Linked DNA regions of Streptomyces venezuelae. The protein of the gene in region 2 interacts with the protein of the main gene of each other region in a pairwise test. Links are inferred from orthologs where the notes say so. Each region holds a gene or a part of one and is shown on either strand. Other genes may lie near its edges. The genes, in order: DEJ47_RS13495 and DEJ47_RS06690.

The links.
Region 1: the proteins of DEJ47_RS06690 (region 2) and DEJ47_RS13495 interact in binary tests that used the Escherichia coli proteins (3 or more experiments, as listed by UniProt). The link is inferred for Streptomyces venezuelae from one-to-one orthologs.

The regions. Positions count from the first base shown.
Region 1 is NZ_CP029193.1:2,908,615-2,915,499, forward strand. Bases 1,127-4,060 are described here. They hold DEJ47_RS13495 (citrate synthase), read right to left. Parts: upstream 3,276-4,060; coding sequence 1,977-3,275; downstream 1,127-1,976. Other genes in these bases: DEJ47_RS13490 (heavy metal translocating P-type ATPase), read left to right, coding at 1,127-1,508; DEJ47_RS13500 (ATP-dependent RecD-like DNA helicase), read right to left, coding at 3,457-4,060. In the rest of the region: more of DEJ47_RS13490, read left to right, coding at 1-1,126; more of DEJ47_RS13500, read right to left, coding at 4,061-5,724; DEJ47_RS13505 (DUF937 domain-containing protein), read left to right, coding at 6,014-6,550; DEJ47_RS13510 (sugar phosphate isomerase/epimerase family protein), read right to left, coding at 6,575-6,885.
Region 2 is NZ_CP029193.1:1,434,460-1,441,146, forward strand. The notes cover bases 2,783-5,518. They hold DEJ47_RS06690 (diacylglycerol kinase), read right to left. Parts: upstream 4,728-5,518; coding sequence 3,837-4,727; downstream 2,783-3,836. Other genes in these bases: DEJ47_RS06685 (DEAD/DEAH box helicase), read right to left, coding at 2,783-3,741; tatC (twin-arginine translocase subunit TatC), read right to left, coding at 4,772-5,518. Also shown: DEJ47_RS06680 (sensor histidine kinase), read right to left, coding at 1-576; more of DEJ47_RS06685, read right to left, coding at 931-2,782; more of tatC, read right to left, coding at 5,519-5,665; Sec-independent protein translocase subunit TatA, read right to left, coding at 5,761-6,045; DEJ47_RS06705 (hypothetical protein), read right to left, coding at 6,256-6,453; DEJ47_RS06710 (hypothetical protein), read right to left, coding at 6,463-6,687. UniProt on the Escherichia coli protein: In vitro phosphorylates phosphatidylglycerol but not diacylglycerol; the in vivo substrate is unknown.

The DNA.
Region 1 (6,885 bases), 1.5 Mb from region 2 along the record:
ACGGCACCGAGCGGCGCGTGCCGGTGGGGCACCTGACGGTCGGGGACCGGTTCGTCGTACGCCCCGGGGAGACCGTCGCGACCGACGGCACCGTGGAAGAGGGCGCCTCCGCCGTCGACGCCGCCATGCTGACCGGCGAGTCCGTGCCCGTCGACGTGGGCGTCGGCGCCGCCGTGACCGGGGGCACCGTGAACGTCTCGGGGCGCCTCGTCGTCCGGGCGACCCGTGTCGGCTCGGACACCCAACTCGCCCGGATGGCGCGGCTCGTGGAGGACGCGCAGACCGGCAAGGCCCAGGTGCAGCGGCTCGCCGACCGGATCGCCGGTGTCTTCGTACCGACGGTGCTCCTCATCGCCGTCGGCACGCTCGGCGGCTGGCTGGGCGCCACCGGCGACGCGACGGCCGCGTTCACCGCCGCCGTCGCCGTCCTGATCATCGCCTGCCCCTGCGCACTCGGCCTCGCCACGCCGACCGCCCTCATGGTCGGCACCGGCCGGGGCGCCCAACTCGGCATCCTCATCAAGGGACCCGAAGTCCTGGAGTCCACGCGTCGCGTCGACACCGTCGTCCTGGACAAGACCGGGACGGTCACGACGGGGCACATGACGCTGACGGACGTGCACGTCGCCGGGGACACCCAGGAGCAGCTCCTGCTCCGCCTCGCGGGCGCCCTGGAACACGCCTCCGAGCACCCGGTGGCCCGTGCCGTCACGGCGGGCGCCGCCGAACGCCTCGGCATCGGCACCGGGCAGCTGCCTGCGCCGGAGCGGTTCGAGAACGTCGCCGGGGCCGGGGTGCGCGGCTCGGTGGAGGGGCACGAGGTGCTCGCGGGGCGCGAACGGCTCCTGGCGGAGGCCGGGGTGGCGGATCTGGAGGCCGTGGCCAAGCTGCGGGACGACGCGGAGGCCGCCGGGCGCACCGCCGTCCTGGTCGCCTGGGACGGCGCCGCACGCGGCGTCCTGGCCGTCGCGGACGCCGTGAAGGAGACCAGCGCGGAGGCGGTGCGGGAGCTGCGTTCGCTCGGTCTGACGCCGGTGCTGCTGACGGGCGACAACGAGGCCGTCGCGCGGACGGTCGCCGACGCGGTCGGCATCGCGCCGGACGCGGTGTTCGCGGAGGTCCTGCCGCAGGACAAGGTCGATGTCGTACGGCGGCTGCAGGGCGAGGGCAAGGTCGTGGCGATGGTCGGGGACGGCGTGAACGACGCGGCCGCGCTCGCCACCGCCGATCTGGGGCTCGCGATGGGCACCGGAACGGACGCGGCGATCGAGGCGAGTGACCTGACGTTGGTGCGCGGGGACTTGCGGGTCGCGGCCGACGCCATCAGGCTCTCCCGGAAGACCCTCGCCACCATCAAGGGCAATCTTTTCTGGGCCTTCGGCTACAACGTCGCCGCACTGCCGCTCGCCGCCGCCGGTCTCCTCAACCCGATGATCGCGGGGGCCGCGATGGCCTTCTCCTCGGTCTTCGTGGTCACCAACAGTCTTCGCCTGAGGACGTTCAGATAACGATCGCGGACGCTCACATACCGTCTTCACAAGGTCGTTTCAGCATCCACACCGGGTTCCCGAGATCCACATATGGGGGATCTTGCGCATCTACTGGACATATGCAAGAGACGCAGATCACAGTGTTTGGGACGTAACCATTGAGGGGGGTCGCGAGTCTAATGGGGCGATGCAGGAAGATGTCTTGGGGGACGTCTTCCTGACATCGAGGGACATCTTGGGGGATGTTCCTGGATATTGCGTTGCCGGGGCACGTGCACCGGGGAGCTTTGAGCGGCCCTCCCGTACGTACGCGTCCCGGCAGACCGCAGGGCCGCCACAGACGCCCGGCCGGATCCCGTGGGGGGAATCCGCACCGGGAAAAAGGGAAGCGCCCCGACCGTCGACCCGTGGGGGGATCGACGGCGGGGCGCTTTCCGCTCTGCGGAGAGCCGACCGCGTGCGGCCGGCGAGGGGCGACCCGGAGGGTCAGCGGCCCTCGACGGGGACGAAGTCGCGGAGGACCTCGCCCGTGTAGATCTGGCGCGGGCGGCCGATGCGCGAACCCGGCTCCTTGATCATCTCGTGCCACTGGGCGATCCAGCCCGGCAGGCGGCCGAGGGCGAACAGGACCGTGAACATCTCGGTCGGGAAGCCCATCGCGCGGTAGATGAGGCCGGTGTAGAAGTCGACGTTCGGGTAGAGCTTGCGCTCGACGAAGTAGTCGTCGGCCAGCGCGTGCTCCTCCAGCTTCAGCGCGATGTCGAGCAGCTCGTCGGACTTGCCGAGCGCCGAGAGGACGTCGTGCGCCGCCGCCTTGATGATCTTCGCCCGGGGGTCGAAGTTCTTGTAGACGCGGTGCCCGAAGCCCATGAGCTTCACGCCGTCTTCCTTGTTCTTCACCTTGCGGATGAAGGTGTCGACGTCGCCGCCGGAGGCCTGGATGCCTTCCAGCATCTCCAGGACCGACTGGTTGGCGCCGCCGTGCAGCGGGCCCCACAGCGCCGAGATGCCGGCGGAGATCGAGGCGAACATGTTCGCCTGCGAGGAGCCGACCAGACGCACGGTGGACGTCGAACAGTTCTGCTCGTGGTCCGCGTGCAGGATCAGGAGCTTGTCGAGCGCGTTGACCACGACCGGGTCCAGCTCGTACTCGGCGGCGGGCACCGAGAACGTCATGCGCAGGAAGTTCTCGACGTAGCCGAGGTCGTTGCGCGGGTAGACGACCGGGTGGCCCTGCGACTTCTTGTACGCGTAGGCCGCGATCGTCGGAAGCTTGGCGAGAAGGCGGATCGTCGACAGGTGACGCTGCTTCTCGTCGAACGGGTTGTGGCTGTCCTGGTAGAACGTCGACAGCGCGCTGACCACGGACGACAGCATCGCCATCGGGTGGGCGTCACGCGGGAAGCCGTCGTAGAACCGCTTGACGTCCTCGTGCAGCAGGGTGTGCTGCGTGATCTCGTTCTTGAACGTGGCCAGCTCGTCGACCTTCGGCAGCTCGCCGTTGATCAGGAGGTACGCCACCTCGGTGAAGGTGGAGCGCTCGGCCAGCTGCTCGATCGGGTAGCCGCGGTACCGGAGGATGCCCTGTTCGCCGTCGAGATAGGTGATGGCGGATTTATAGGCGGCGGTGTTGCCATAGCCGCTGTCCAGGGTCACCAGACCGGTCTGGGCGCGGAGCTTCCCGATGTCGAAGCCCTTGTCGCCGACGGTCGACTCGATCACCGGGTAGGTGTACTCGTCGTCGCCGTACCGCAGTACTACACCGTTGTTAGCGTTCTCGCTCACGTCATCCCTCACCGACGTTGTGCCTCTTCTTCGAGGTGCCCTGACTGTCTCTACCATCCCCCATTTGGCCCTGGAGAGTGCACTCGGGGTCGACCATTGGGCCTATTGGCGGCACTCAGTGCCGCCAACCTGCTCATCCTGCCCCCTTCGCCCCGGTTCCGGAAGTGCTGTGTGAGGTTTCCTACTCGTTTGATCGATCAAAACGTCCAGGGCCTGCTCCGCGGCGCCCGGGAAGCCCGGAAAGCCGGAAGTCCAGGGCCGTGCAGCGCCTGCCCGCGGAGACCGTGCGCACTGCCTGTCCCAGAGCCTTGCGCGAACCGACCAGAACGACCAGCCTCTTGGCGCGTGTCACGGCGGTGTAGAGCAGATTGCGCTGCAGCATCATCCACGCGCCGGTGGTGACCGGGATCACCACCGCCGGATACTCGCTGCCCTGGGAGCGGTGGATCGTCACCGCGTAGGCGTGCGCCAGCTCGTCCAGTTCGTCGAAGTCGTACGGAACTTCCTCGTCCTCGTCCGTGCGGACGGTGAGCCGCTGCTCGTCGGCGTCCAGGGCGGTGACGACACCGACCGTGCCGTTGAAGACACCGTTCTGCCCTTTTTCGTAGTTGTTGCGGATTTGCGTGACCTTGTCCCCCACCCGGAACACCCGGCCGCCGAACCGCTTCTCGGGCAGGTCCGGTCTGGCGGGCGTGATGGCCTGCTGGAGGAGTCCGTTGAGGTTGCCCGCGCCGGCGGGCCCGCGGTGCATGGGGGCGAGGACCTGCACGTCGCGCCGCGGGTCCAGGCCGAACTTCTTGGGGATGCGGTGCGCGGCGACGTCCACCGTCACACGGCCCGCGTCCTCGGTCTCCTCCTCGACGAAGAGGAAGAAGTCCTTCATGCCCTGGGTGATGGGCGGGACACCGGAGTTGATGCGGTGGGCGTTGGTGACGACGCCCGACTCCTGGGCCTGCCGGAAGATGCGGGTGAGGCGGACGGCGGGGATGGGGCTCTCGTCGCTGAGCATGTCGCGCAGCACTTCTCCCGCGCCGACGCTGGGCAGCTGGTCGACGTCGCCCACGAAGAGCAGGTGGGCCCCGGGCGGGACGGCCTTCACCAGTTTGTTGGCGAGCAGCAGGTCGAGCATGGACGCCTCGTCGACGACGACCAGATCGGCGTCGAGGGGCCGGTCCTTGTCGTACGCCGCGTCTCCCCCGGGCTTCAGTTCGAGCAGCCGGTGCACGGTGGAGGCCTCGGCCCCGGTGAGCTCGGCGAGGCGCTTGGCGGCGCGGCCCGTGGGGGCGGCGAGGACGACTTTGGCCTTCTTCGCGCGGGCCAGCTCGACGACGGAGCGGACCGTGAAGGACTTGCCGCAGCCGGGTCCGCCGGTCAGGACGGCGACCTTCTGCGTCAGGGCGAGCCTGACCGCCTCCTTCTGCTCGGGCGCGAGCTCGGCGCCGGTGCGGGCGGCGAGCCAGGCGAGCGCCTTGTCCCAGGCGACGTCCTGGAAGGCGGGCATGCGGTCGTCGCCGGTCCTGAGGAGCCGCAACAGCTGGCCGGCCAGGGACAGTTCGGCACGGTGGAACGGGACGAGGTAGACGGCGGCGATGTCATCGCCCCCGTCCGGGTCGGGCAGCGCCTCGCGGACGACGCCCTCCTCCTCCCCCGCGAGCTCGGCGAGGCAGTCGATGACCAGGCCCGTGTCGACCTGGAGCAGCTTCACCGCGTCCGCGATGAGGCGCTCCTCGGGGAGGTAGCAGTTCCCCTGGTCGGTGGATTGCGAAAGGGCGTACTGGAGACCGGCCTTGACGCGCTCCGGGCTGTCGTGCGGGATGCCCACGGACTGCGCGATGCGGTCGGCGGTGAGGAAGCCGATGCCCCAGACGTCTGCCGCCAGGCGGTAGGGCTCGTTCTTCACCACGGAGATCGACGCGTCCGCGTACTTCTTGTAGATGCGCACGGCGATGGAGGTGGAGACGCCGACGCCTTGGAGGAAGACCATGACTTCCTTGATGGCCTTCTGCTCCTCCCAGGCGGCGGCGATCATCTTCGTCCGCTTGGGGCCGAGGCCCGGCACTTCGACGAGGCGCTGCGGAGCGGTCTCGATGATGTCGAGGGTGTCGACGCCGAAGTGGGTGGTGATGCGGTCGGCCATGACGGGGCCGATGCCCTTGATGAGGCCGGAGCCGAGATAGCGGCGGATGCCCTGGATGGTGGCGGGCAGCACCGTCGTGTAGTTCTCGACCGTGAACTGCTTGCCGTACTGCGGGTGGGAGCCCCAGCGGCCGTGCATGCGCAGCGATTCGCCCGCCTGCGCGCCGAGCAGCGCGCCGACGACCGTGAGCAGGTCACCGGAGCCACGGCCCGTGTCGACGCGCGCGACCGTGTAACCCGTCTCTTCGTTGGCGTACGTGATGCGTTCGAGGACCCCCTCGAGCACCGCCGACGCTGCAGCTGGACTCGACATGATCCGACGCTACCGCCCGGCACCGACAGCGTGGTGAGCCTGTGGACAACTTCGAAGGGGCCCGGCCTCCCAGCCGGACCCCTTCGGGTTTTCCCCTCCCCTGTCAGAACTCGCGATCCCCCCGGATCCCCCGGATCCCCCCAGATCCTGGTTCCCCCCTCATAAGCCCTGACGCCATATACGACACGCGTCGTGCCCGGAGGGTTGCACCGCGTTGCCGACTTTTTTTCCGGCGGCTCCGGACCGGCTCCAGATGCCCGCAAAGCGGGACGGACGTAGCGTTTGTCGCATGAGCGATGATTCCCAGACCTCTGAGCCGCGGTCCTTCGAGCAGGACGTCCTCGACGAGCTCGGGGACGACCGGCTCCAGGAGATCGCGGGCCTGCTCGGCACGGACGCGTCCGGCGCGCGGGACGTCGTCGGCACGACCGCGTCCGCGCTGTCCGGAGACATCCGGGGCCGCGCCGCCGACCCGGCGGAGGCCGACGAGGTGCGGCAGGCCTTCGCCGAGGTCGGGCCCGCCGATCCCACCCCGCAGGGGATCGCCGCGCTCGGCGGCGGCCTCGGCGGTCTCGTCGGCGGCGGGATGATGGCCGGCATGCTCGCGAAGGTGAGCAAGCCGGTGGCGAACGCGGTCTCCAAGAAGACCGGCATCCCGGCAGCGAAGGTCACCCGCGTGATCGAGATGCTGATCCCCGTGGTGCTCGCCGTGGTCTCCAAGCGGGCGGCGCGCACCAAGGGCCCCGGTGCGGCGAGCGGTTCCGCGCCCGGTTCCGGCGGCGGTCTCGGTGACCTGCTGGGTCAGATCCTGGGCGGCAAGAAGTAGGACGTACGGCGCGGAGGTCCCGCCTCACGCGTGTGCGCGGAACCGTTCGGCCGTCTCCCGCAGCACTTCGCCCCCGTCCCGCGCCCACAGGCCCTCGTTGAAGATCTCCACCTCGATCGGCCCGCGGTGACCGGCGGCGTCCACGGCTGCCCGGAAGGCCCTGAAGTCGACGCAGCCGTCCCCCAGTTGGCCGCGCCCCAGGAGCACCCCCGCGGGCAGCGGTGTGATCCAGTCGGCGAGTTGGAAGGCGTGCAGACGGCCGCCCTGGCCCGCCCTGGCGATCTGCGCGGGCGCCAGGTCGTCCCACCACACGTGGTACGTGTCCACGACCACGC
Region 2 (6,687 bases):
CTCGGGGTTGCGTCCGTGGAACTCCTCCATCTCACGGAGCTCCGCGGCCTGCTGGTGGACGATCGACTGGACGCGCCGGGCGATGTTGACGAAGGCGCGCTGCGCGGATTCGCGCATCGCTTCCTCGTTGTCGAGGATTTCGAGGATGGACCGCAGCAAGTCGCGTTGCGAGGCGGGGAGGTCGCTGTAGACCTCGTTTTTGTCGACGACGTTGCGGACGACATCCGCGGGCGTTTCGCCCTGCCGGAGCCGCCAGAGCGCGTCGGGCAGGAGCTCCGCGCCCAGGCGCACGGTCTCGTCGTCGTGGGCGGCGATGCGCCGTTCGAGGAAGGCGAGCCGCTGTGCGTACTGCGCGCGTTGCCCCCGGATGGTCCGGCCGCGGCGCACCGCTTCGGCGCCGACCGCGATGACCATGAGGGTCGCGACGGCGCCGCACCAGGTGACGGCGGGCCGGGCCGGCGGCGTCACCGAGGCGACGGCGGCTCCGGTCGCGGCCGCCATCAGCATGGCGGGCAGCAACAGCACGCGCGCGTAAGGGACTTCTCGGCCACCGGGAGGCGATTGAACACTCACCATGTATGCCCTCTGAACACTCGTCTTGGGGGAATGTGATGTCTTGGGGATGACAGAACATAGGGGGAATGACGAAACGAACGATCGAAAGATTTGGGAACAAGCGCGCGAATCCGTCGCAACTCGTTCAACTCGCCGCGCTCCGGGCGAGCTTAGTCCGCCGAAATCATCGCCGAGTCACATTCGGCAACCCTCTGCAAAGGGCCCGCCAAGAGGCATACACTCTGCCCTTTTGCACAGGTGGCAATCGTTCGAACACAGGCAGTGACGCCTCGAAAACGTCGTAAAACACCGAACGGGCGCGCCCCACGACCGAGTTGGTCGAGGAACGCGCCCGCGGCGCGACGAAGATCCGGCTCAGCCCACCGAGCTGTACGCCACCACGCCCCGCAGAAGCTGATCGACGGCCTTGCGGGCGTTCTTCGCGACCGTGCTCCCCTCGCGCGGAGCCGCGGCCGAGATCTGCCCGAGGACATCGATGACCTGCTTGCACCAGCGCACGAAGTCACCGGCCGGCATCTCCGCCTCGCGCAGCACCTCGTCCAGGCCCTTGTCATTGGCCCACATGTACGCCGCCCAGGCGAAGCCGAGGTCGGGCTCCCGCTGGCCGACCCCCTCCGTCTGACTGATCTTGAACTCTTCCTCGAGGCCGTCGAGCCGGCCCCAGATGCGCACCATCTCACCCAGCGCCGCCTTCGCCGCGCCGGACGGCAGCTTGGGCGCCAGCGCGTCGTCGCCGACCCGCGCCTCGTACACCAACGCCGAGACACACGCGGCCAGTTCGGCCGGGCTCAGGCCCTCCCACACCCCCGCCCGCAGGCACTCGCTGGCCAGCAGGTCCAGCTCCCCGTACAACCGGGCGAGCCGCTTGCCGTGCTCGGTGACCTCGTCGCCCCGCAGATAGTCGAGCTCGGTGAGGAGCGCGACGATCCGGTCGAAGGTGCGGGCGATCGTGTTCGTGCGCCCCTCGATGCGGCGCTCCAGCTGCGCGGTGTCGCGCTTGAGGCGGTGGTACCGCTCGGCCCAGCGCGCGTGGTCCTCGCGCTCGTCGCAGCCGTGGCAGGGGTGCGCGCGCAGTTCCGCGCGCAGGCGGGCGATCTCCTGGTCGTCGGCGGCCGTCGCACGGCCCTTGCGGTGCCGGTCCGGGACGATGTGCCCGGCCTTGGTGCGCAACGCGGACGCCAGGTCCCTGCGGGACTGCGGGGAGCGCGCGTTGAACGACTTGGGGATGCGCATCCGCTCCAGCGCCTCGACCGGCACCGGGAAGTCCATGGCCGCGAGCCGCTTGACCTGCCGCTCGGCCGTGAGCACCAGCGGCCGCGGCCCGTCGACGTGGTCGAACCCGCGGTGACCGTTGGCCCGCCCGGCCGGCAGCCCCGGGTCCAGGACGAGCGCCAGGCCCGCGTACTTCCCCGTGGGCACGTGGATGACGTCCCCCGGCTTCAGCTTCTCCAGGGCGGCGGCAGCGGCGGCCCTGCGCTGCGCTGCGCCCTGCTTGGCCAGCTCGTTCTCGCGGTCCTTCAGCTCGCGGCGCAGCCGCGCGTACTCGTCGAAGTCGCCCAGGTGGCAGGTCATGGAGGCCTTGTAGCCCTCGAGCCCCGCTTCGTTCTTCTGCACCTGACGGGAGATGCCGACGACCGACTTGTCGGCCTGGAACTGCGCGAACGACGTCTCCAGGAGCTCGCGCGAGCGGTGCCGCCCGAACTGCTCGACCAGGTTCACCGCCATGTTGTACGACGGCTTGAAGCTGGACCGCAGCGGGTACGTGCGCGTCCCGGCGAGACCCGCCAGGTGCTCGGGGCTCATGGCACGCTGCCAGAGCACCACCGCGTGCCCCTCCACGTCGATGCCGCGGCGCCCGGCACGGCCCGTCAACTGCGTGTACTCACCCGGGGTGATGTCGGCGTGCTGCTCGCCGTTCCACTTGACGAGCTTCTCCAGCACCACGCTGCGCGCGGGCATGTTGATGCCGAGTGCGAGGGTCTCGGTGGCGAAGACCGCCTTGACCAGGCCGCGCACGAAGAGCTCCTCGACGACCTCCTTGAAGGTCGGCAGCATGCCCGCGTGGTGCGCCGCGATGCCGCGCTCCAGACCCTCCAGCCATTCGTAGTAGCCGAGGACGTGGAGGTCCTCGTTCGGGATGGAGGACGTGCGGTCCTCGACGATCCCGCGGACCGTCATCCGCGCCTCGTCGTCGTTCAGCCTGAGCCCCGCGTACAGACACTGCTGGACCGCGGCCTCACAGCCCGCCCGGCTGAAGATGAACGTGATGGCGGGCAGCAGGCCCTCCGCGTCGAGCCGCTCGATGACCTCGGGCCGGCCCGGCGTCCAGATCCGCGACCGCTGCCTGCGCTCCCGCTCGCGGTCGGCCTCACGGATCATCTTGCCCTTGCGGCGGTCACGCGGGTTGTACGACCGGCTGGCCTCCATCCGCGCCATGCGCGTCAGGTCCGGGTTGACCGCCTTCTTCTGGCCCTCGCCCTCCTCGAAGAGGTCGTACATCCGGCGCCCTGCCAGCACGTGCTGGAACAGCGGCACGGGCCGGTGCTCGGAGACGATCACCTCGGTGTCGCCGCGGACCGTGTCGAGCCAGTCGCCGAACTCCTCCGCGTTCGACACCGTCGCCGACAGGGAGACCAGCGTCACCGACTCCTGGAGGTGGATGATCACTTCCTCCCAGACGGCGCCGCGGAAGCGGTCGGAGAGGTAGTGCACCTCGTCCATGACCACATAGCCGAGGTTCAGCAACGACTGCGAGCCCGAATACAGCATGTTCCGCAGGACTTCGGTGGTCATGACGACCACCGGGGCGTCACTGTTGACGCTGTTGTCGCCGGTGAGCAGGCCCACCTTGTCCGCGCCGTACCGCTTGGCGAGGTCGGAGTACTTCTGGTTGGAGAGCGCCTTGATCGGCGTGGTGTAGAAACACTTCTTGCCCTGCAGCAGGGCGAGGTGCACGGCGAACTCGCCGACGATCGTCTTGCCCGATCCCGTGGGGGCGGCCACGAGCACGCCCTTGCCCGCCTCCAGCGCCTGGCACGCCTCGATCTGGAAGGGGTCGAGGCCGAATTCGTACATCTCGCGGAAGGACGCGAGTGCGGTGGCCTGCTCGGCAGCGCGCTTGCGCGCCGCCGCGTACCGCTCGGCCGGTGAGAGGTCCTCTGTCATCGTGCTTTCGAGACTACCGGCCACCACTGACAACAGACGATCATTATCGGAACAGGGGTGGAACGCGCCAGCTCACGCGGCGTGCGCCGCGGCGCTCACGGCCCGAGGACGCGCACGGCTCCGGGCACGCACTCCGCGGTCAGCGGCAGCGCGCCGAGCGGTTCCCCGTCCGCGTATCCGGTGATGCCCGGGGCGGCGAGCTCGACCCGGGCCGCCCGGTGCACGGTGACCTTCGGGTGGTCCAGGTGCGTTCCCTTGTAGACCTTGGGGAAGACCTTGAGGAGCGTCGTGCGGCTGCAGTCGCCGACCACGGTGACGTCGAAGAGACCGTCGCTCATGTCGGCCCCGGCGCAGATCCGCATGCCGCCGCCGTACGAGGTTCCGTTGCCGACCGCGACGAGCGTCGCCTCGACCTCGTGGACGGCGCCGCCGTCCAGGGTGATGCGGTACGGGACGGGACGGAACGCCGCGAGCTCCACGACCATCGCCAGGTCGTACTTGAAGCGCCCCGTGGGCCATCGCATCCGGTTGCCGCGGTCGTTGACCCGCGAGTCGAAGCCGGAGGCGAGCACGGTCCCGAACCACGTCCCGCCGACCCTCCCCAGGTCGACGTCGCGCGTGCGTGCCCCCTTCAGCGCCTCGGCGACGAGCTCCCCCGCGGCGGCCGGCTCGCGCACGGGCAGGCCGAGGGCCCGCGCGAAGTCGTTGCCGGTCCCCACGGCGATCACGCCCAGCGGGGTGCGCGTCCCGGCGACGGCCTGCAGCGCGAGGCTCGCCATGCCGTCGCCGCCGACGGCTATGAGCGCCCCCGTGCCGCCCTCCACGGCGGCACGGGCCCGCCGCAGCGCGTCGGGGGCGTCCTCACCGATGACCGTGCGCACGGAGAAGCCGCGGGCCCGCAGAGCGGAAGCGGCCGGCTGCGCCGCGTGGGCGCCCCGGCCGCGGCCCGCGGTGGGATTGACGAAGAGAGTGATCTCGCTGGTCACTAGGGGTCCCCCCGGACGGAGTTTGAGGGAGGACCCTAGCAACGTCAGGTCACGTCGTCGAAACCGTTCACCCGCTGATCGTTCCGTCCGGTGCCCGCCTGCTCGGGCAGCGCCCGGGGCGGCCGTACCGCTTCGACGTCGCCGACGGCCTGCGGTGTCAGGTCGAGGTCGGACGCCTCGTCGTCGTCGAGCTCGGCGTCGGGGTCGTTGCGGCGGCGGCGACTGTCGTTGAGGAACGAAATGCCGACCGCGATGAAGTACAGGACGACGATCGGACCCGCGAGCGCGATCATGCCCACCGGGTCGGTCGTCGGGGTCGCCACCGCGCCGAAGATGAAGACACCCATGACGACGCCGCGCCACCAGGTGAGCATGCGGCGGCCGGTCACGATGCCCGTCATGTTGAGCATCACCAGCAACAACGGGAGCTCGAACGAGGCGCCGAAGACCAGGACCATCCTGACCGTGAAGTCGAGGATCTTGTCCATCGGCAGCAGGTTCGCCGCGCCGTCGGGTGTGATGCCGAGCAGCACGCGCATGCTGACGGGGAGGATCGTGTACGCGAGCCAGGCGCCTCCGAAGAAGAGCGGCACGGCGGCGGACACGAACCAGTACGTGTACTTGCGCTCGTTCTTGTGCAGACCGGGCGCGACGAACGCCCACAGCTGGTACAGCCAGATCGGGCTGGAGACGATTATGCCGACCATGAGGCTGACCTTCACCGTGGTGGTGAAGGGCGAGAGCAGGTCGTTGAAGGTCACGGTCGCGCAGTGGCCACCGGTCTCCTTCATGCCGGGCTCGCAGCGCGGCACGGGGTCAGCCAGGAACTCCATCAGTTCCTGGCTGTAGAACGCCGCCACGATCGACACGACCGTGATGGCGAGGAGCCCCTTGGCGAGCCGGTTGCGGAGCTCGCGAAGGTGCTCCGCGAGGGACATCCGCCCCTCGGGGTCCTTCTCCTTCTTGCGGGCAGACTTGAGCAACCCACGTCCTCATCTCGTGCGGCAGGCCGGCCGTCGGCGCCGGCCCTGGATCAGCGCTGCGTCGTACGGTCGGTCGGCTCGGTGACCGGGCGCGAGCTGGTCACGTCGCCGGGGGCAGCCTGGATCGTGCGCTTCTGGACGGCCGGGTCGCTCGGCGGGTCGGCCGGGGCGGCGGTGTCGTCCTTGCTCTCGGACTTCATGGCCTTGGCCTCGCTCTTGAGGATGCGGGCCGACTTGCCGAGGGAGCGCGCCATGTCGGGCAGCTTCTTCGCACCGAAGAGCAGGACGATGACGACGAGGATGAGGATGATCTCGGTGGGGCCGAGCCTACCCATAGCTGTTTACCTTCTTCACCGAGGCGACAGGAGTCTGGTTGCTCGGCAGACCGGACATATATCCGATCTCCCGCGCATGGCAGCGATCGTAACCCCCCGGGGTAAACGCTCGGCAATCCCCGCGCATACTCCGAGTACGGCCCCCGCCTCGATCCCGGGCCGTCTTCGCAGCGTACCCGTCCACCTCCGGGAGCCGACAGGCCGCGGACGCTAAAGAGCCCCGCGGCCCGCACGGGCCACACCGGCCGCTGCCTTCTCCAGGTCCTCCGCCGCCCGGTTGATCTGCCGTGTGGTCTCGGTCACTTGACTAGCGAGACGCTGCGCCTCCACAAACACCTTGATCGCCAGTACGCCGAGGACGGCGAGGCCCAAGAAGCCCGCCGCGATCGCGAGCATCGCCCAGAACATGCGCCGAGCCTAGACGGTCGAGTGCAGGCGCAGTGTCCGCACCCCGCCACCGGTGAGGAGTTCGACGATCCGCTCGCCCGCGGGCTTGCGCACCGCGGCCTCGCACTCCGGGCACGTGAACGAGTAGAAGGTGGTGCGGGCGCTCGCACCGATGGCGAGGCGCAGCGCGCCGGCGGACAACTCGAAGCGGGCACGGCAGTCGGGGCAGGCGGCCGTGAAGAGGACGGGGGCGGG